Regions from separate parts of the Pseudobacter sp. genome, predicted to be linked through region 4. Evidence: riboswitches for the same ligand, from Rfam matches in the RefSeq annotation. Region 4 holds a riboswitch; each other region holds the start of a gene.
The links. Region 4 has a riboswitch for cobalamin ahead of ACTHMC_RS06780 (acyl-CoA thioesterase). Riboswitches for the same ligand answer to the same signal wherever they lie in the genome.

Region 1 (5,503 bases), on a different contig from region 4:
GTTCCCGGCATCGGTAACATAGATGTCTTTAGTTACCGGGTGTACCAGTATTCCGTAAGGGATTTCTATCTGTTTGTCTGTGCCATCTGTAATAAATGAGCGGGTAACGATCTTACGGGTAAGTGTATTCACGATACCATAAGTGATCACATTGGAATAGGTGACATAGCTCCATTCCGTGCTGTAGATATAGAGGGAGTCGCCATCCAGGTAAAAATTGCTGACGGCAATGGGCAGCGTATCAGTCACCTTCTGTTGGTCTTTGTCTATGAAATAAAGCCTGGAAGGCAGGTTCTTATAATCGCCCCGGGAGGTTACCCATAGATTGCCGCGCTTATCTGACTGCAGGTGGTGGAGATTGTAAGCCACGTCGATGCGTTTATCTTCTTTAAAAGTGGCGATGTCAATTACAGAAACCGTCTTCTCATATTTCTCTGTATTGCCTGCTCCCATATAACCTCCGGAATTGGCCACATAGATCTTTCCATTTGAAATTTCCAGGTCATCCGGCTGAAAGCCTACTATGCATCTGGCAACTTCTTTTAATGTTGTAGTGTCTACTTTTGCCACATATCCTTTCTGCGTGTAATTGGGATTCACTTCAATAGGCCCTGCGTAAGAAGTAACGTAGGCATATCCTTCATGGAACTTGATATAACGGCAGTTGGGGATCTGGATCTGGCCGGTCCTTTTAGCCGTTCCTGCATCCATCACTTCCACTTTATTACTGGCATTGATCACGGCGTAGAGCTTGCTTCCATAGATTGCGATATCATTGCCTACATCGCCCAGCTCTTTGGGAACGGTTGGATTCCTGGCTCCATAAATATTCCGCTGGAAAGTGCCGGTAGTGTAATCGAAATAATCAAGCGTACTTTTATTACTCCCCATATTGCCTTCGTTGAGCATATAGAATCCCAAAAAACCATTGCTGGAAGGAGGCTCCAGGGTAGTGTCTTCATTCATGAATACTTCTATATCCTTTCTGCAAGAGCAAGTCAACAGAACCAACAACAAAAGCACTATGAAGAATAACGGATCTTTTTTCATAGTTCAACGGATAAGATGATTTTATAATTACGTTTCGGCATGGGATAGTTTTGTACCACATCATAATCCTGGTTGAGCGCGTTGTTGAGCTCGCCGGCAATCCGGAAACGGAATCTTTTGTATGTAAGATCTTTGGATGCAGACAGATCGCTGGTGTACCAGGGCTGTTCGTAATTCTCTCGTATGTTGGCAGAATTGGTATATCGCTCACCTACATAGATAAAGCTGTAGTTCAATCGCCATGATTTATACTGTACACTTGAAATGATTGAACCGCTATGCCAGGGGATATAAGGGATCTGTCCTCCCCAGGTCATCTTTTGCAGTTCAATATTTTTCCGGATCGCAAAATCCTGTGCTTTCTGGTAAGTGTAGGTGACTCTTACATTCAGCCCGAGATCAGCAGGCAGGGCAAAAGCCATATCGGCCACCATATCGGTTCCTATGATTTCCACGTAGCCGTAATTCACCATCATCCAGCGATACATACCGCTGCCTTTGGGTACAGCTACTATTTTATCTGTAACCTGGTTGAAATAAAAATCAGAGGATAACTGCCATTCCCTCAACACTGACTCCGGAGAAATCTTACGATAGGCAAACCCGATATTATACTGATGCGTGTATTCAGGATTCAGGTTGATATTGCCTATATCAGTGTAGTACAGGTCGTTGAAAGTGGGCATCCGGAAAATATTCTTGTAAAAGGCCCTTACGTTGAAGTCCGCTTTGGGAAAGGGTTTAAAGGAAACGAAGAATGCAGGTGTCAGTTCTTTTTTTGAAGGAGCAGAAACGGCCGCTTCACCGGTTACCGTGTTACCCGCCGAAACTTCTTCTTTTATGAATGTCGCAAGCAAACTTGCCTGCAATTTGACCTTCCAGAATTCTGCGGCCCCGGCAAGTGCCACCAGGGAAGTGAGTCTTTTGGGAAATACAAAACCATCCAGGTTTGCAGTGAGCGTGTTGTACTGGAAGTCAGTAGATAAATTGATGCTGATCTTTTGTGTGAGATTGTATTTATTGGCAAGAGAAGCATACCATTCTTTCTGGTAGAACTTATTATCGATATAAAGCAGCGTGGTATCAGGGTTCAGAAACCGCATAAAATCATTGGCATACTTCGCGTTTACCTGGATATCGTAGCCACTGAGAATATTTTTCTGGAAGGAACCCTGTAAAAAGAAATTTCTGTCCCACTGTCTTTGGGAGCGCAGCCAAACATTGTTTACGATGGCGCCGGGTATTCCTCTTTCAGAATTATAGAAATAAGTCTTGACATTCCAGTACCCGCGCGTGATATTCCCAAACAATCCCGCCTCCAGTCTTTGTGCATTGATGTCTCCGTTTTCTCTGGTGGCTGTTGTATCCCAGGCGGTCTTTCGTGTTCCGCTCAACACTCTTCTGTAACGGAACGGATAACGCCCGGAAGAGTTCACGTATTCACCACTGAAGGAAGCGGCTAAACTATCGGTAAACTTATGCTCCAGTAATAAAGAAGGATTGATCAGATCAAAAGAGCCTGTTTTATAGACCGCTTTTACATTGGTGGTTTTTGCAGAATCGAAAGCAGGCCTTCGGCTGCGGATATAGATGGTGCCGGATGATGAGAAATCTCTGGCAGGTTGAAAGATATCGCTCTTCTGCCCGTTGTAAAGAGAGATGGACTCGATATTATCCATGGAAAACTTTCCAAGATCTATTTGTCCGTTCTGTGCGTTGCCCAGCTGGATGCCATCATAGAATACACCCATATGATTGGTGCCCATGCTGCGCATGTCCACAGTTTTGAGGCCACCGATCCCTCCATAATCTTTCACCTGCACGCCGGCAAAATAGCGAATGGCATCAGCTACCGAATAGCTGTTAAGGCTCTTCAGTTTTTCGCCGGAGAGTTTCTGAGAAGGGATCACTTCTCTGAATGGCGTTGCAGAAACTGTAACGCCGGGTAAGGTTTTGATGCGGCCGGTATCGATACGAGCAGCATCTTTCCGCGAATGCTGCGCATACGAATACCTGCCAAAAAATGCAAAAAACGCTATCAGCAACGTTTTTAATGCGTTTGACATATATCCAATAATTGATTGATTATGGATAGCTTACAGGATAAAAAACGAAAACACGTAGACCGGGTAAATGGTCGAATTTGTTTCAAGCCTCATCCTCGAAAGCTTAAAATCTATCTGCAGTGGCAGGTCTCCTGGCTTGTTCCCACTTTGAGCGGCCTTCCCGTTTTTGTTCACTAAAAACAGTGGCGTGTAGATTGTCAAAGTGTTATACAGAACTTACAGTAGCGGGTCTGCTCAGGTTTCGCACCTGATTCCCTTTTAATCCTGGCATCGTGAAATGAATGCCAGAAACCAATTGCAGCGCGAAAGTAATATAAAATAGTGAGAAGCCGGAGAGAAAGAGGATTGTGTAAAAAATACAAGGCAAAGAAGAGATGAATGTCAGTTGTTTATTTTTTCTTCAGAACGGCTTGTTGATAAGACCTGATATGATAACTGTCAACCTTCGGAGACTCCTCCGTTCCATTACCGCTGGTTGTTATTGCTTTTACAGGATAGGAGAAAAATTCCAGGTGTAGTTCGTCATTTTCCATCCAGTAGCTGTTGACAATAGTATTACCACTTACAGTAAAAGCTCCTGCAAGCTTGCCTCCTTTCCAGTACTGGTCAAGCCTGATGCCATTCACTTCATCTATCACCCAATGACCCTTTGCAGTGTCAATTGCTTTCAATAAATATGGCCGGCTGTCTTCAGAAGGCTTGCCGTAAATGATATGCCAGATGTATTGATCGATGCTATCTCTGGAAGGTTGGATATGCAATTCCATATCAACAATACGCGGATTGGCAGCGCCGTAAGAATACCAGTTGAGTTTGCCGTACCAGTGGCCGATAAAGTTTCCGGGGAATTTCGGCTGTGCCTGAGATTTGACAACAGTAAATGAGATAATAAGTGCCAGGATAAATGTACAGCGCTTCATGGTGAATATTTGTACAACAACATAGCGGTTTATATTTCATCTGGCAAGTCTGTTCGTTTGAACGGTAAAATAATGACCTTATCCGGGAAACGACAACAGCCAGTTCTTCCAGCTTACTTCATGCCTTTGTACCACTGCAGTAAGATGTATTTTATTTTAATTCCCATTTCCGAGTAAGTAAACCCTGCAACGGTTGAACTGGCGCTGTTACTGTGCAGAAAATAAGCAAGCACCTGGAAAGCAGGGGCAGGCTTGTACCCAAGTGTAACGTTAAAACGGTAAATAGCCTGACCGGATTCCTTATCGATCTTCTGAAAACCGCCTGCCACCAGAGCCTGGTACAGCCATTTCTTTCCCGGTATCTCGAGGTTTTCAACTGCACTGAACAATTCATAACTCCTGAATTGTTCCGGACTGAAATATTTTGCGGGTACCTGGTCATCAAAACGCAGCTGATTGTAATTGATCCCTGCTTTCCACACAGGATCTGTAAGAATATTATAATAGAGTGAGGCAAACAGCAGGCCGCGATTATTATGATCGCTGTAAGAGGTATAATAATATTGGGAAAACAAGCCGAGCTTTACCGGAGTGACCAGGTTATAGGTAAGTATATAATTATTCATGGTGATATTGCTGTTGATGAGGCTGGTAGTAAAATTCTGCACATCACTCCTGTAGCGAAGCTCTGCGGTATGCCAGCGTGCGAACTTCCATTCTGCAGCAATATCTGCGAGCAACTGATGTTTATTTTCCGTCCCGTTCAACTGGCTGCTGTTCAGGGCCCCATTCAACAACAGGCTTGAACTGACACGATACCTTAATCCCAGTGTATAATGTTCGTTGCTTGCATGCTGATCCGAATGCTTGTCTCGCGTGTGCCTGGCTCTGTAATCCATTGCCATCCTCAATCTCGGAACAATGTCAAATGCCACACCAACATGGTAATTATATGACTCATTGCCACCTTTATCTGTGCTGCGGAATCCGTCGGCGGTGATCGTGGGGGCGTGTCTGAGGCTGATCTTCTGCATGAATTCCCTGGCATCTTTCTGACCAGGATAATAGTGCAGGGTGGAATCCAGAAAGCTGTATGACTGCTGATCAAGTTCCCTGGCAAACAGTGCATCCGCCAGTCCCATATTTGCATCAAATGAAGTAGGTTGCTGCTGGAGTACGTTCCTGAACAGGAGTTCCGATTTGCCAAAGTTCTTCTGCCAGGCAAGCAGCATCGCCCTTTTCACTTGTATATCTGTACTTCGCGGGTAACCGGCTTCCAGTGAATCCAGCTCACGGAAAGCTGCTGCAAACTTCTCATTCCAACCCAGCGCCACCACCCTTCCCAGGCGTGCCCTGAGCATAGTGGACGTGTCTGAAGCCAACATCACAGCAGTATCAGCATAAACAAGGGATAGTTTCTTTTTCTTCTGAAGAAAAAGAATATAGGATATGCCAAGGGCCGCATCC
Region 2 (5,503 bases), on a different contig from region 4:
CCAGCAAGGGACGCACTACCTATTCGGTGGATTATACCTACCAGGACTGGGCCGCTGATCCGGTAAGGGGTTCAAACTGGAGCACGATCAACAGTTACAGGATTGCAGCCGGCGTGCAGGTCTCCAACCTGGTGGAGCAATGGAATATGCAATTTGAAAAAAGCTATGTGCAGGTAGGCGGCTATTTCAACAGGAGCTACCTGCGTGTGAACAATACTCCTATCGATGAGGTTGGCGCCACCATTAGTTATGGCGGTTACCTGGGTGGCAAAATGAGTTACGGGCTGGCATTGGAAGCGGGACAGCGTGGTACCGTAACCAACAACCTCATCAAAGAAACCTTTGTGCAGTTGAGTTTCCGGTTTTCTTTCCGGGAGTTTTTGTACTCGAAGGGAAGAAAGTATGATTGATGAATGTTGGTGTGCTGCCGTCACTCGCGGGGACGCGGGCGACTGGGCACTGCGAAATAAAACAGGGGCTCACCTTTTGTGGTGAGCCCCTGCTTCTTTTTTTGCGGATCCGTATTATTAAACCACAGCAGCTGTTGATTCAATAGCGCTGATGGCTTTGATTGTTTTGATCACGGAGTCCGGTGTTACGGAGATACTGTCGATCCCCTTTTCCACCAGGAATTGTGCAAAGTCCGGGAAATCGGAAGGTCCCTGACCACAGATGCCTACTTTCACCTTGCATTCTTTGGCGGTGTCGATGAGCATGCTGATCATTCTTTTCACAGCGTCGTTGCGTTCATCGTAGAGATGTGCCACGAGTGCGGAATCACGATCGAGCCCCAGGGTGAGCTGGGTGAGGTCGTTGGAACCGATGGAGAATCCGTCGATATGCTCGGCGAATTCGCGCGCCATCAGGATATTGGAAGGCAGCTCGGCCATGAGGTAGATCTCGAGACCGTCTTTACCCTGTACCAATCCGAATTCCTTCATAGTTTCTTTCACTTTCAGCAGCTCCGATACGGTTCTGCAGAAAGGGATCATCACTACTACATTGGAGAGGCCCATTTCTTCGCGTACGCGCTGGATAGCTTTACATTCCAGTCCGAATGCGGGTTTATAGGCATCAGAGTAATAGCGGGAGGCGCCGCGCCATCCGATCATCGGATTCTCTTCATGTGGCTCGAAATGTTTGCCACCGAGCAGGTTGAAATATTCGTTGCTCTTGAAGTCGGAGAAACGAACGATCACCTTGTTCGGGTAGAAAGCCGAAGCGATCTTGGCGATGCCGTATGAAAGTTTGCGGATGAAGAATTCTTCTTCGTTCTGATATCCTTTGATCAGCTTTTCGATGCTGCGGGTGAGTTCCGGATCGTTCAGATCACGGTGCTGCATCAGTGCCAGCGGGTGAACGCCGATATAATTGTTGATGATGAACTCTTCACGAGCCAGGCCAACACCACGGTTAGGGATATGCGAGAAGCGGAATGCCAGTGCCGGTGAAGCCACGTTCAGCATGAGTGCTGTATCTGTTTGCGGCAGATCATCGAGGGAGGTTTCCGTTACTTCGTAATCCATTTTACCGTTGTATACAAAACCCTCATCGCCTTCGGCGCAGGAGATAGTGATCTCCTGACCTTCCTGGAGGATATCGGTAGCGTTGCCGCAACCAACGATAGCGGGGACGCCCATTTCGCGCGCAACGATAGCGGCGTGACATGTCCTGCCTCCTTTATTGGTAACGATGGCGGAGGCTTTCTTCATGATCGGCTCCCAGTCGGGATCGGTCATGTCGGTAACCAGTACATCGCCTTCTTTGAACTCATGTCCTTCTTCAACGCGTTTGTCGAGGGAGAACATGATGCTTACCTTGCCGGCGCCGATCTTATCGCCTACGGCAATTCCCTTTACGATGGGTTTAATGTCCCCGGGTTTGTTCTTCATCACATATTCAGTGATGGTATTGTGCTTTTTGCGGGAATGGATGGTTTCCGGGCGTGCCTGCACAATGAAGAGTTCCTGTGAGAGGCCGTCCAGCGCCCATTCCACGTCCATAGGGCACCAGTAATTCTTGATCTTGCTGTAGTACTGTTCGATGATGGCCACCCAACCTGCGAGTTTAAGGATATTCTCGTCGGAGAGGCAGAAACGGTACTGTGCTGATCTTTCGGTAGGGATGATGCGCACACGTTCATCGGGGTCATCACCGTACACCATTTTCTGGTCTTTAATGCCGAGCTTTTTCTCGATAATGGATTTGTATCCTTTTTCGAGTGTGGGCTTGAATACGAGGAATTCGTCGGGTGATACGCTTCCCTGTACTACCATTTCACCGAGGCCGTAGGAGCCGTTGATCACGATCACGTCTTTGAAGCCGCTTTCGGTATCCAGTGAGAAGGCAACGCCTGAGCTGCCGAGATCCGAGCGGACCATCTTCTGTACGCAAACGGACAGGCCAACCAGGAAGTGGTCGTACTTGAATGTTTCGCGGTAGCTGATAGCGCGGTCGGTAAAGAGAGAGGCGAAGCAGTTACGCACGGCGTCGATGAGTGCGGCTGGTCCACGTACGTTCAGATAGGTTTCCTGCTGTCCTGCAAAGGATGCATCGGGAAGGTCTTCTGCAGTGGCTGAGGAGCGCACGGCTACGTCTGTACCTTGCTGGTCATACTTTGCAGAGAGCGTGTAGTAGGCTTCAATGATCTGCTGACCCAGTTCCGGTGGAAACCTGGCGTTACGCACGAGGTTACGGATCTGCAGGCCGGCGCGGCGAAGCGATTCCACATTGTTGTAATCGATCTCTTTCACCAGGGCCCGGATGGTGGAATCGAGGTTGTTGAATTTAATGAACTCATTGTAGGCGTTCACTGTGATGACAAAACCTCCGGGAATGTTTACACCAAGATTGGTGAGGTTTTGTAGCATCTCGCCCAGGGAGGCATTCTTTCCACCGACTGTGTCGATGTCGTGAATGCCAACTTCATGCAATAGCAGGATGTTGCTGGTTGTTTTCATCTTCAAAAAAATGGTTGTCTGATGTCAGGATCTGTTTGGCAATCCAAAAGTAGGTAACGAACGTTTGTATACGGTAGAACTTATCAACAATATTTTTAATGTGTATTGCAGACGCGTTAACAAAGGTTAATTCTAGGGGCTGTAAGCACTTGCCGGACGCAAGCCGCATCATTCCTGTACTTCCATATAATCCCCATTAATTATACACATCCTGTGATTAAGTTAAATTGGAAAACGCCCCCCCTGATACTACGTTTGCAGTCGCTCTTGTACGCAATTTGTACCGGTTCCCGGACCTGTTCGCAGCCTCCGGGAGAATTCAGGGGAACCATGTGTAAGTCATGGACTGTTGCGCAACTGTAAGTTCACCGGCATCGCCACCACACCTGTGGCAATGGGAGCTCCGGTGGTCCCGCACTCAGAATGGGGACTAAAAACAAGTCAGGATACCTGCCCGGTATGATCTGTGCTGAATCCTTCGCATTAAAGGTAAATGCATAATTATGATAAGTGCCTGTACTTTATTCCAGGAATGAAGTAGAGGGCATATTATCGCTGTCTCTTACCTTTTCTGCGATCATTAAATGTGAATTAAAAAGCGATAGTATGCAACACGAAAACGAGATTCTTTTACAGGAAAACAAAGACCGCTTTGTGATCCTTCCCATCAACTATCCCAGAGTTTGGGAAATGTACAAGAAGCATGAAGCCAGTTTCTGGACAGCCGAAGAGATTGACCTGAGCGGAGACCTGAAAGACTGGGCTTCCCTGAACGATGGCGAACGCCATTTCATTTCACATGTACTTGCATTCTTCGCAGCCAGCGACGGCATTGTAAACGAAAACCTGGCCGTTAACTTCATGTCTGAAGTGCAACTGCCCGAAGCACGCTGCTTTTACGGTTTCCAGATCATGATGGAAAATATCCATTCTGAGACCTATGCCCTCCTCATCGACACTTATATCAAAGACCCGCAGGAAAAATATCACCTTTTCCATGCTATCGATACTGTTCCCGCAGTGAAAAAGAAAGCCGAATGGGCTCTCCGCTGGATCGAGAACGGCTCCTTCGCTGAAAGACTGGTGGCATTCGCTGCCGTTGAAGGCATCTTCTTCTCCGGCTCCTTCTGCTCCATCTTCTGGATGAAGAAACGCGGCCTCATGCCAGGCCTCACCTTCTCCAACGAGCTCATCAGCCGCGATGAAGGCCTCCATTGCGAATTCGCCTGTCTTCTTTACAGCATGCTCAGCAATCAGCTGCCTAAAGAAGAAGTGTACAAGATCATCGGAGACGCCGTACGCATCGAAAAAGAATTCATCACTGAAGCTCTGCCCGTTGACCTCATCGGCATGAACGCCAAACTGATGCAGCAATACATCGAATTCGTTGCAGACCGCTGGCTCCAGGAACTGGGATGTGAAAAGATGTTCAACACCGCCAACCCCTTCGACTTCATGGAAATGATCTCCCTCGAAGGGAAAACAAACTTCTTCGAAAAACGCGTGGGCGATTACCAGAAGTCAGGTGTCATGGGCGGCGGAAAAGATGCCAACACCTTCACGCTTGAAGAAGATTTCTAAGCACCCATTATTACTAATACTTACTACCACCATTAATATTCAGCATCATGTTTGTAGTTAAAAGAAACGGAAAAAAAGAATCTGTCAAATTCGACAAGATCACAGCACGCGTTGAAAAACTCTGCTATGGTCTGGACAGGCGCTTCGTGAACTCCATCGACGTGGCAAAGAAAGTGATCGAAGGGCTCTACGATGGCGTTACCACCACCGAACTTGACAACCTCGCTGCAGAAACTGCCGCTTCACTCACCGTGAAGCACCCTGATTATGCACTGCTCGCCAGCCGCATCGCCATCAGCAACCTGCACAAAAATACCATCAAGAGCTTCTCTGAAACCATGAAGCTCCTCTACGAATGCAGGGACGCCAAAGCCGGCAAAGCCGCTCCTCTCCTTGCAGACGATGTATGGGAAGTGATCCGGCAGAATCATGAGCTGCTCGACTCCACCATTATCTACGACCGCGATTATGCATTCGACTACTTCGGCTTCAAGACCCTGGAGAAATCCTACCTCCTCAAGGTTGACGGCAAAGTAGCAGAACGACCGCAGCATATGTACATGCGCGTAGCCATCGGCATCCACAAACAGGATATCGAAGCCGCTATCAAAACCTACCATATGATGAGCGAGCGCTGGTTCACACATGCCACGCCCACCCTCTTCAATGCAGGTACCCCCAAACCACAGATGAGCTCCTGCTTCCTCCTCACTATGAAGGACGATAGCATCGACGGCATCTACGACACCCTGAAACAAACTGCCAAGATCTCCCAGAGCGCAGGCGGTATCGGTCTTTCTATCCACGGCATCCGCGCCACCGGCTCCTATATCGGAGGCACCAACGGCACCAGCAACGGTATCATTCCCATGCTCCGCGTGTACAACGATACTGCCCGCTACGTTGACCAGGGCGGCGGCAAACGCAAAGGCGCTTTCGCCATTTACCTGGAACCCTGGCAT
Region 3 (5,503 bases), on a different contig from region 4:
GACTGGGTACTCCCCGACATATTTATTCGGCTACTTTAACAGCCACTTCATTCCTCAACTCCCTCGCCGCATCCACCATGGCCTGCAAGGCTGCCCTGGTTTCACTCCAGCCTCTCGTTTTCAACCCGCAATCAGGGTTCACCCAGAGCTGATCCGCAGGGATCACCGCTTTGGCTTTTTCCATCAGCTGCACCATTTCTTCTTTTGAAGGAACACGTGGCGAATGGATATCATACACACCAGGCCCTATCTCATTAGGATACTTGAATTCAGCGAATGCATCCAGCAGTTCCATTTGGGAGCGGCTGCATTCTATGGTGATCACATCCGCATCCATATCCGCGATCTGTCCGATGATATCATTGAATTCCGAGTAACACATATGCGTATGGATCTGTGTGGCATCATTCACGCCGCTTGCAGCAATGCGGAATGCGCGAACTGCCCAGTTGAGGTACGCTTCCCAGTTCTCTTTGCGGAGCGGAAGTCCTTCCCGGATCGCCGGTTCATCGATCTGTATCACGCGGATACCGGAGCTTTCCAGATCGGCCACTTCATCCCTGATGGCTAACGCAATCTGAGTGCAGGTTTCACTGCGTGGCTGATCATTACGAACGAAGCTCCATTGCAGAATGGTAACAGGTCCGGTCAGCATACCTTTCACAGGTTTACGTGTAAGCAACTGCGCGTAAGAGGTCCAGCGTACTGTCATCGGAGCGGGACGGCTCACATCTCCATAAATGATGGGAGGTTTCACACAACGACTGCCGTAGCTCTGCACCCAGCCATTTTGTGAGAACACGAATCCCTGCAACTGCTCACCAAAATACTCCACCATATCATTCCGCTCAAACTCACCATGCACCAGTACATCGATGCCGGCCTCTTCCTGCCAGCGGATGCTGTCTTCCGTTTCTTTGGCAATAAGCGTATCATACTGCTCCTGGGTGAGCTCTCCCTTCTTCAATTTGGCCCGCCAGCTGCGGACTTCAGCGGTCTGCGGAAAAGACCCGATAGTAGTGGTAGGGAATATTGGGAGTTTCAAAGCCGCGCGCTGCAGCAATTTGCGGGAGGAGAAAGCTGTGTTACGACTTGCATCTTTATCTGTGATGCCTGATACTCTATCTTTAACCTGGTTATTATGGATCAGGGAAGATAATTTTCGAGTATAGTTGACCGTTATATTTTCCTGTAACCGCTCATTTACCTCCCCTGCCGCCAATTGTTTAAGTGTAACGATCTCACCGATCTTCTGTTTGGCGAATGCCATCCATTGTTTGATTTCGGGAGTGAGCACTTTCTCATTCTTCTCCAGGTCCAGATCACAGGGCACATGCAACAGTGAGCAGGATGGAGCAATCCAGACCCTGTCTGTTCCCAGCTTAGCTACTGCTTTATTGATGAGTGCGAGTGACTGCTCGTAATCGTTCTTCCAGATATTCCTTCCATCCACCACACCCAGTGATAAAATTGTACGGCTGCGGACGATATCAGTAGCCAGGATATCATCCAGCTGAGAGGGACAACGCACCAGGTCAAGATGCAACACCTGCACAGGCAGGCTCAGCGCAGTGGCCAGGTTATCACCGTAACACTCGAAATATGAGGCCAGGATAAGCTGCAATTGTGGGAATTTATTCCTGATCTCGTTGTAGGTTTGCACGAACACCCGTCTTTCTGCGGAAGAGAGGTTGAGCGAAAGGCAGGGCTCATCCAGCTGGACATAATACGCGCCTGCTTCTTCCAGCTTGCCAAGGATCTCCAGGTAAACAGGTAAGAGATTTTTGATCAGCTCAAGACGATGGAAACCGCTTTCTTTTTCTTTACCCAGCAACAGGTAAGAAACGGGTCCGAGCAAAACAGGTTTTGCAGGGATGCCTTGTTGTTTAGCTTCATTGAACTCGTGCAGCACTTTATTGCTGAAGAGTGTGAACTGCTGACTGGCAGTGAATTCCGGCACAATGTAATGGTAATTGGTATCGAACCATTTGGTCATTTCCATAGCGGTGATATCATAGCCATCCTTCTGATAACCTCTTGCCATGGCGAACAGGAGATCGATATGCGGCAATTGTTTTTCGTGCACCAGGTTATGATACCGTGCAGGAATGGCGCCCACCATCATTGTGGTATCGAGCACCTGGTCATAGAAAGAAAAATCGTTACAGGGAACGAGATCGATGCCGGCTTCTTTTTGTAATAGCCAGTTCTGCTGCCTGATGTTACTGCCGGTCTGCATCAGTTTTTGTGCAGTCAGCTCACCTGCCCAGTAGAGTTCAGCAGCTTTCTTAAGTTCCCTTTGGCTGCCAATCCGCGGGTAGCCGAGGTTTTGTGTTTGCATGTTACGCGCTTTTAAAGATGATAAATCAGTTAAAAGCTCTTTGCTAAACAGGAGTGCTATGTATGTAAGAAGAAGATGGAAGATACGTATACGCGTACGCATGCACAGGCCTTCCTGCATGAAGATGCCTGTGATGGAGGTATATCAGTTCAACAATCGCTTCTTTCCACGAAAGCACTGTCAAATACAATAGAGGCAGGTCTCCTGGCTTGTAACGTTTCTACCGTCCTTCCCATTCCGTGTTGGCGGAACAGTGGACAACGAGGGTAAAAACTCAGGTGTGTTACTTACAGTTGCGGGACAGCTTGTGATTTACACACAATTCCCTATTAATCCCGACGCTTGGCCGGGAACCTATACTGTTTGATAAGATGTATAGAAAGAACTTGATGATGCAAATTAGTGTATTTGCCGGAATTTCTGTTTACACAAAAAAAGCGCCCCTTTGCAGGAGCGCTTTTCAAATACTATCCTGGTTGATCAAGCTTCGCAACTTTTGCAGCTCACCAGGTTGGTCACCATTTCTTTGGAAACGCTCTGGCTGCGCTGATAGTAAAGTGTTTTAACACCCAGCTTCCAGGCTTCGATCAGGAGCTTGTTCACTTCTCTTACAGGAAGGTCAGAAGGGATGTTGAGGTTCAGGCTTTGGCTCTGGTCAACATATTGCTGCCGGATAGATGCCTGCTGAATGATCTCCAGCTGACTGATTTCCTTGAATGTTTTGAACACGTCCTTTTCATCCTGCGTCAGTTCTTTCAGGTGCTGCACACTGCCATGGTTCAGCATGATGCCGCGCCATGTATCTTCATTATCGATTCCTTTTTTGATCAGCAGTTCTTTCAGGTATTTATTCTTGCGCATGAAATTTCCTTTGGAAAGTCCTGCTTTGAAATAGTTGCTGCTGAACGGCTCGATACCGGGAGATGTTTGTCCGAGAATAGCGCTGGAGCTGGTTGTAGGAGCAATGGCCATTACGGTTGTATTGCGTTTGCCATATCCTTTCAGCAGTTCAGGCTCTCCGTAGATCCATGCCAGGTCCTTGCTCGCTTTGTTGGCTTTTTCCTGGATGTCTTTGAAAATGGATGCGGTCAGTTGTTTGGCGCGCATGCCTTCGAAGGGGATCATATTCTTCTGCAGGTAAGAGTGCCAGCCCAGTACACCCAGCCCCAGGGCACGGTGTCTTTTCGCAAATTTATTGGCAGCTTCCAGGTAATGGTTGCCTTCGGTTTTTGCGATGAATTCCTGCAATACGGCATCCAGGAAGAACACGGCCAGTTTCACGGCGTTGGTGTCTTTCCATTCGTCGTACAGTTCCAGGTTCATGGAAGACAGGCAGCAGATGAATGACTCATCCATGGATGATGGCAGCATGATCTCGGAGCAGAGATTGCTTGCATGAATAGTGAGGTTGTGATCTTTATAAACCTGTGGTTTATTACGGTTCACATTGTCTGAGAAGAAGATGTATGGAAGGCCTTTCTGCTGGCGGCTTTCCAGTACTTTAGCCCAGATCTCCCTTTTCTTCATATCCCCATCGATCATATCCTGCATCCAGTAGTCGGGCACACATACGCCATTGAACAGGTTCTGGATAGGGTGGCCGATATCCTTGATAGAGAGGAACTCTTCAATATCACCGTGATCGATATCCATATAAGCGGCAAAAGCGCCTCTTCTTACCCCCCCCTGTGAGATGGTATCCATAGCTGTATCGAACAGGCGCATGAAACTAACGGCGCCACTGCTTTTCCCGTTATCGGTAACAGCGCTGCCCCGTTCGCGGAGTGCACCGAAATAAGCGGATGTACCACCGCCGAGTTTGGTTTGCATGATCACTTCACCCAGCTTGTGCGTGATGCCTTCGATATTATCAGGCACATGCACATTGAAACAGGAGATCGGCAGTCCTCTTTCCGTACCCATATTGGCCCAGATGGGAGAGCTCAGGCTCATCCATCCTCTTTCAATCATCTCTTTGAAAGCGTCCTTCAGTTCCGGTTTATAAAGACGCTGCGCTGCCGCAGAACAGATGCGCTCGATGGCGCCTTCAACTGTTTCACCTTTCAACAGATAACCTCTGTTCAGAATTTGTTCACTTTCCTCATTCTTCCACCATAATTTTTCATGCTCGTATTTTCCGGCAATATCAGGTAATTGCTCGGCGGCAGGAACGGCAGTTTCAAATAATGTTGTCATTCACAAAAGATTTAATGGGTTGGATAACACAGTTTCAAACAGATCAAAACAAATCGTTGGCCGAAATGCTCTTGTCGAATTTGGTATATTCAACAGGCCTCTTGGCAAAGAAATCGTCCAGGCTATTGGAGAAAACTTCTTCTTCAAACCACAGCATGGTGCTGCTTTCCTTAGCGCTAATATTGAAGATGGGTTGCAGCCCGATCTGCTGCAGGCTGTCATCAGCCCTCTTCTTCATGAAATTGCTCAGGTCCTTTTTATTGATAATGTCGATTTCTCCGATATTGAAGATCCAGTCGAGCATACGCTCTTCTGTTTCTATGGATTGCTTCACAATGGCATTCACCTGGCTGATGGTATCCGGTGTGAAGATCTCAGGATATTCTTCCCTGATCTTATTGATAAGGAAGATACCTGCATTGGCATGGATCTGTTCATCTACAGAAGTCCAGGCAATGATATTGCTCACATTCTTCATCAGTCCCCTGAAGCGGGTGAACGCCAGGATGATGGCAAACTGACTGAACAGGCTCACATTCTCAATGAGCAGACTGAACAGGATCAGTGAAGTGGTGTATTCTTTTTTATCAGTTGATTTTGTATTGGCCAGGGCCGCAGACAGGTAGTTGATACGCTCCTGGATCACCGGCACTTTCAGCAGGTTCTCAAATTCATTATTATAACCGAGCACTTCCAGCAGCCTTGAATAGGCTTCAGAGTGACGGAACTCACACTCTGCAAAAGTAGCGCCAAGACCATTGATCTCAGGTTTTGGAAAATGATGGTACAGATTTCCCCAGAAAGACTTCACGGCTACTTCCACCTGGGCTATGGAAAGCAGACTGTTTTTTACGGCATTACGTTCTGCCGGAGTAAGGATCGCATGAAAATCCTGGATATCTGCAGTAAAATCCACTTCTGAATGCACCCAGAATGACTTATTGAGCGCAGCGGTAAACTGTAATA
Region 4 (5,503 bases):
AATGCTATCGGACGGAATCCCGCAATGAAAGGGCATCAAAACCCCGGTTACCAATAAAGATCTTTCTAATTAGTATGCATGTTCTCCCTGGCTTTACCGTTGCTGCATTTTTGCAGCAACGGTAAAGCCAGGATTTTTTTTGACCTCGTCTCATTGTTCACCACTAAAATTTTACATGTGAAAAAGATTGCAATACTTCTTACAACGGTGGCAGTGTCTTTTTGCTTATGCATGAAAGCACAGAAAGATGACACCAGCAAAACACCCAAACTGGTATGGAGCGATGAGTTCGATTACACCGGATTACCCGATGCCACCAAATGGGGATACGATGTTGGTGGCTCTGGCTGGGGAAATAATGAAAAACAGTACTACACAGAAAAAAGACTGGCAAACGCGTCCGTAAAAAACGGGGTGTTGAGCATCACAGCGATCAAAGAGAAATTTGAAAATATGGATTATACCTCCGCCAGGCTGGTGAGTAAAAACAAAGGCGACTGGAAGTATGGACGTTTCGAGATAAAAGCCAAGCTGCCCAAAGGGCGTGGCGTATGGCCTGCCATCTGGATGCTGTCTACCGGTTGGAAGTATGGCGGCTGGCCTGAAAGCGGTGAGATCGATATCATGGAGAATGTAGGGTATATGCCGGATTCCGTTTTCGGAACTGTACATACCAAGGCATACAACCATGTGATAGGAACCCAGAAAGGCAAAAGCATCTACCGCAATGACCTGTCAGATGCCTTTCACGTATATGTACTTGAATGGAATGAAAACGAAATAAAAATCTTTGTAGACCAGGAACAGTATTTCTCGTTTAAAAATGAGAAAAAGACATTTAAAGAATGGCCCTTCGATCAGCCTTTCCATTTGTTGCTGAATATTGCTGTAGGCGGCAACTGGGGTGGAAAAATGGGCGTTGATGAGTCGATCTGGCCACAGACGATGGAAGTGGATTATGTGAGAGTGTACCAGTGATAGGAAAATGCCAATGTATCGATAGAAATCCCGGCGCTTCATGGAGCCGGGATTTTTGATTTTTTGGAATATTGGAAACCGGTACGTTTATACCGGTATTCTTCACAGTTGAAATTCCATCCTTTAATAATTCAGCTTGATGCCGGCGGAAACGCTACCTGGCAAACAGTTGCCGGAGTTACAGGTGGATGGTCGTTGGATGGGAATAGTGCCGGTGCTGTAAAAAAGATAGGTTCAACGGATAATTACGCACTGCAGATCATTACAAATAACGAGGAACGCATGCTCATAGGCAGCGACGGAAATATTACCATGGGCAAAACAGCACAACAGTGCAGGCTCTCCGTTAACGGTGATATTGTAACCCGAAAAGTAAAAGTTACTGTAACAGGATGGCCCGACTATGTTTTTAATAAAGGATACGGACTTATGCCTTTACCGGAAGTTGAAAAGTATATCCGTCAACATGGTCATCTTCCGGAAGTACCTGCTGCCGCAGAAGTGGAATTGAACGGTATTGAACTGAGTGCCAACCAGGCACTTCTTTTAAAGAAAATAGAAGAGCTCACTTTGCATGCCATCGCACAAAATAAGCAGGTGGATTCCACCAGACAGGAAGTTGCGGAACTGAAACAGGTTGTGCAGGATCTCCTGAAAAGGATCGATAAACTGGAAAAGGAAGGAAAATAAAATGTTATCCATAGCAATACAAACTAAAAAGGACCTCGAAAGGTCCTTTTTAGTTTGTATTGCTAATGCCATTATTTATGATGATTAAACGTCAGCTGCCGCTTATTACTCCCATCTGCATTCATCATCCACAACGTGCCATTCTGCGGATTGGCTTCATCTGTATTAGCCAGGAATTTTCCATAAACGATCTCTCCGGTTGCTGAAATAGCATAAGAACGTACCCCCTCTTCCAGCAGTATGGGCGCACCACCCGGAGCAACGGACCAGAGACTGCTCAGATTCGATGTATAATAGAGCACTCCATTGTATACGGATGGAAAGTATTTGTAATCAGAACCGGTAGTGTGTTGTTGCTTATCTGTTCCATCTTTTTTAGTGGAAAAGATATCGCGGACCTGCGTGAAATAAATACGGTCGTCAGTAATGCAGAAATAGTACGCACCTTCTCCCACAACAGTGTTGCCTGTGCCGTCAACTGCTACACGATAGAACTTCCCCTGGGAGTTCGCGCTTACACTGGCGGTATTGAGATAATAGAGAGAATCGCTGCCGGGCGACCAGGCATAGGTAGCATTCTGTCCTGTTGGTGTGATCTTCACTTTTGCCGCTGTATCAAAAGCGGTACCATTGAATGGAATAAGATGAATCTCGCCGGACCGGTTATAGGCCAGCCATTTGCCATCAGGCGACCATTGCGGATTCTCCAAAGGCCTGTCCGTTACCCTGGTTAAACCAGTGCCGTCTTTTTTGATGAGATAGAGCCCGGCCGAATCGCCCTTACCTCCGAAAAACGGAAGGCCGCAGGGATTGTCCATTAACTCACTCACAGGAATATGATTGAAGGCAACCAGGTTGCCCGTAGGGTCCCACTGAGGATTCACATAAGGCTGCAGCGGGATTCTCGGGGTTTCGCCATAAGCTCCGCCACAGAGTTTCTCTTCTTTGTTTTTTTTGCTGCAGCTGAAAGAGAATAGGGCAGTAGCTGCAAGGGTGCAGAATAGTAGCAAGCGCATAACAATAAGTTTTGTCGGTTTATGGGCTTGACAATCTCAAAACGACAAGCGTTGCAAGTGCAGCTGAATTCCCCATTCCCCACCAATGTTTTTCAACGTTGTCAACACTGAAAAACAAAAGCATCATCAATTAATTCAATACCTTCGCACCGTTGTTCTTTATCATTTTTCAAATGTTTCAGGTTGATCAACCTTCTGGTTGATCATTAATAAGGAACCGTGTGAGATCCACGGGCTGTTGCGCAACTGTGATCCTTAACCGATAAGGAGAGCCAGATACTTGCCTGATTACAGAATGCTTTCGCAGTTTAAAGCTATTACATATGACACGCGAACAAAAGATCGCCAATGCGGAAACGCGCATATTCAAAGCCGTGTTTCCTGACAGCACCAATCATTACGATACACTCTTCGGCGGCACTGCCATGTACCTGATGGATGAAGTAGCATTCATTGCAGCCACCCGGTTCAGCAGGAAGAAAGTGGTAACCGTTTCTTCAGACAAGATCGATTTCAAGAAAGCCATTCCAGGCGGCACTATTGTGGAACTGATCGGAAAGATCGTGCATGTTGGAAATACAAGTCTGAAAGTACAGGTGGATATTTACATCGAGGAAATGTATTCAGAGCAGCGCGATAAAGCCATCACGGGAACTTTCACACTGGTGGCCATCGACGATGCCAAACGGCCTGTGAAGATCGAAGGGTGATCAGGCAGCCTGCATAATTACATTATTTCCGAAGGAAATATAGTTTGTAGCTAAGTGATTCTTCTGCGTATACTTCAAACCCGAATTGCTGGTACCAGGGTACATTCTCCGGGGTGGAGGTTTCCAGGTAAACGGGCTTTTGCTGTTGTTGGCTGAGTTGCAGCAGTTCCTGCATCAGTTGCCTGCCAATGCCTGCATGCTGGTTGTTGCGCTCCACGCCAATGAACCAAAGGTAAAAGAATGGAAAGGAAGGATGGTGTTTCCGGATGAGTTGTTCACGGTTCAATACCCTGAAGGTCCTAGTCAGACCAAATACGGTAGCCGCGAGTTGCAGGTCCCACCAGATGCTTTGAAGGGTGGTGCGCTTCTTTTCAGGATATAATACCAGGGCACAGGCACGCCGGCAGTCGGAGAGATACACTTCACCAAAAGCATGGCACACATCAAATGAGTAGGCCATCAGCTTTTCGATCTTCTCTCTCTTGCGCTGGTCCTGAGGTATCACATAATTCACGCTCCTGTTATCGAAGAATGAATCTGTTAGTATATCCGTTACCTTCTGTTTGTCCTTCTTCTCCGCTTTGATCATGTCCGCTGGTTGAGGTGAGCATTGTTTCAACAGGTCATGAAGATATAGATTTGTTGAAAGAAGAATAGCTCACATCAATAATAGCGCCGATTAGCTAACAAAAGTCAAGTTTTGCAGGAAATCAAACACCTGATTTGGATAGAATAAAGACCGATCCGGCGGGGTCTGTGATCCAGTGCATGTCTTTCGGGATCTCTTCCAGCTCATCACAGGTATATGTTCCCCGGGAGGCGAGATATTCCGTTGCAACAGGCACATCGGTGGTTTTCAGTTCCAGCCAGGTTTCAGAATGGGTGTAATTGTCAACACAGTCGAGCCATATGATATTCGGACCGAATTTCACTTCATGTGTGCGGCTCACGGTAGGATTGGTGATGGGCTTCTCCGTTACTTCCAATCCGAGTGTTTCCTTATAAAAGGCCACTGTGGCTTCATATTTCTGTTTGGGTATCTTGATGGCGATATTTATACCGCCCTGGAATACTGGTTTCATTATATTATTGTTTAACTGTTTCTTCTTTGGGTGAGGCTGAACTGAGCCATACGCCCAGTAAAACCAGCGCGCCTCCCACATACTGGAGACCACTGAAATGTTCTTTCAGAAAGATAAGTGCAATGGCCGATCCGATCACAGGATCCAGATTCAGGAAATTGCCGGCTTGCGCAGCTGTCAGCGTTTTGAGTGCCTGATTATACAGGATATAACAAATGGCGGAGCTTAATATACCGAGATAGAGGATGGCCATCCATCCGTTGGTAGTGATAACAGGAATGGCTTCACCCCATCCTTCAACCAATACGCCAGGGATCAGCAGCAATGTGCCGATGCATGTAATGAAAAATGTAATGGGCACAGGATGATAATGGTTCATGCTCCTGGAGATCAGGGTATACACAGCCCAGCAGCAAACGGAGCACATCATCAGGATATTCCCGAGGATACTTCCTTTATCATCTTTCTGTCCGATAAAACCAACCATTACAACGCCTGCAACAGAAATGAGGATGCCGGTGAGTACCCTTCCCGTGATCTTTTCTTTCAGAAAAACAGCTGCGGGCACAATGATCAGTAATGGCATGATACCCTGGATCAGTGATCCCATGGCTGCACCCGTATAGGTCAGCGAAATATTGAAGAATGCATAGAAGAAGGTAACACCCACTAAAGACAGCAACACCAGCTTTCCCCAGGGAAGCGGAGGATCCTTCTTTGCCAGTCCTTTGCTTTTGACCACCAGATAAAAGGGCAGCAGCACAATACTGGCCACGGCATTTCTCATGAATGCGAGAAACAACGGTGGCAGTTCAGTCACGCCCACTTTGGATACCGTGAAAGCACTTCCCCAGATCAGCACCACCACCAGGATACTGATCAGTGCGATGGTCTTGTTTTTACCCCTCATGAGCAGTAAAATAATGAAAATTATAGTCTTTTATACGTAATTGCCGGAAACTGCATCTCTGTGGCAGTTTGCGGTTTTCAACTAACATTTTAGTATAAACGAAATTTAGATCACTTT

Region 1: it holds a riboswitch for cobalamin, as region 4 does, so the genes downstream of both, ACTHMC_RS22205 (TonB-dependent receptor) here and ACTHMC_RS06780 (acyl-CoA thioesterase) in region 4, are expected to answer to the same signal.
Region 2: it holds a riboswitch for cobalamin, as region 4 does, so the genes downstream of both, ACTHMC_RS16475 (ribonucleoside-diphosphate reductase small subunit) here and ACTHMC_RS06780 (acyl-CoA thioesterase) in region 4, are expected to answer to the same signal.
Region 3: it holds a riboswitch for cobalamin, as region 4 does, so the genes downstream of both, metE (5-methyltetrahydropteroyltriglutamate--homocysteine S-methyltransferase) here and ACTHMC_RS06780 (acyl-CoA thioesterase) in region 4, are expected to answer to the same signal.

The regions. Positions count from the first base shown of each region.
Region 1 is NZ_JBQCGW010000255.1:2,735-8,237, reverse strand. It holds gene ACTHMC_RS22210 (YncE family protein) at 1-966, opposite strand, end outside; gene ACTHMC_RS22205 (TonB-dependent receptor) at 1,047-3,116, opposite strand; cobalamin riboswitch at 3,221-3,428, opposite strand; gene ACTHMC_RS22200 (hypothetical protein) at 3,506-4,036, opposite strand; gene ACTHMC_RS22195 (tetratricopeptide repeat protein) at 4,150-5,503, opposite strand, start outside.
Region 2 is NZ_JBQCGW010000191.1:235-5,737, reverse strand. It holds gene ACTHMC_RS16485 (hypothetical protein) at 1-410, shown strand, start outside; gene ppsA (phosphoenolpyruvate synthase) at 528-2,960, opposite strand; cobalamin riboswitch at 3,229-3,432, shown strand; gene ACTHMC_RS16475 (ribonucleoside-diphosphate reductase small subunit) at 3,567-4,541, shown strand; partial or broken gene ACTHMC_RS16470 (ribonucleotide reductase N-terminal alpha domain-containing protein) at 4,589-5,503, shown strand, end outside.
Region 3 is NZ_JBQCGW010000147.1:987-6,489, forward strand. It holds gene metE (5-methyltetrahydropteroyltriglutamate--homocysteine S-methyltransferase) at 23-2,341, opposite strand; cobalamin riboswitch at 2,519-2,714, opposite strand; gene ACTHMC_RS12600 (ribonucleoside-diphosphate reductase subunit alpha) at 2,822-4,537, opposite strand; gene ACTHMC_RS12605 (ribonucleotide-diphosphate reductase subunit beta) at 4,581-5,503, opposite strand, start outside.
Region 4 is NZ_JBQCGW010000078.1:486-5,988, reverse strand. It holds partial or broken gene ACTHMC_RS06800 (RagB/SusD family nutrient uptake outer membrane protein) at 1-57, shown strand, start outside; gene ACTHMC_RS06795 (glycoside hydrolase family 16 protein) at 178-978, shown strand; gene ACTHMC_RS06790 (hypothetical protein) at 1,042-1,668, shown strand; gene ACTHMC_RS06785 (DUF5050 domain-containing protein) at 1,740-2,684, opposite strand; cobalamin riboswitch at 2,848-2,986, shown strand; gene ACTHMC_RS06780 (acyl-CoA thioesterase) at 3,008-3,394, shown strand; gene ACTHMC_RS06775 (GNAT family N-acetyltransferase) at 3,417-3,983, opposite strand; gene ACTHMC_RS06770 (hypothetical protein) at 4,105-4,476, opposite strand; gene ACTHMC_RS06765 (DMT family transporter) at 4,481-5,386, opposite strand; partial or broken gene ACTHMC_RS06760 (hypothetical protein) at 5,497-5,503, opposite strand, start outside.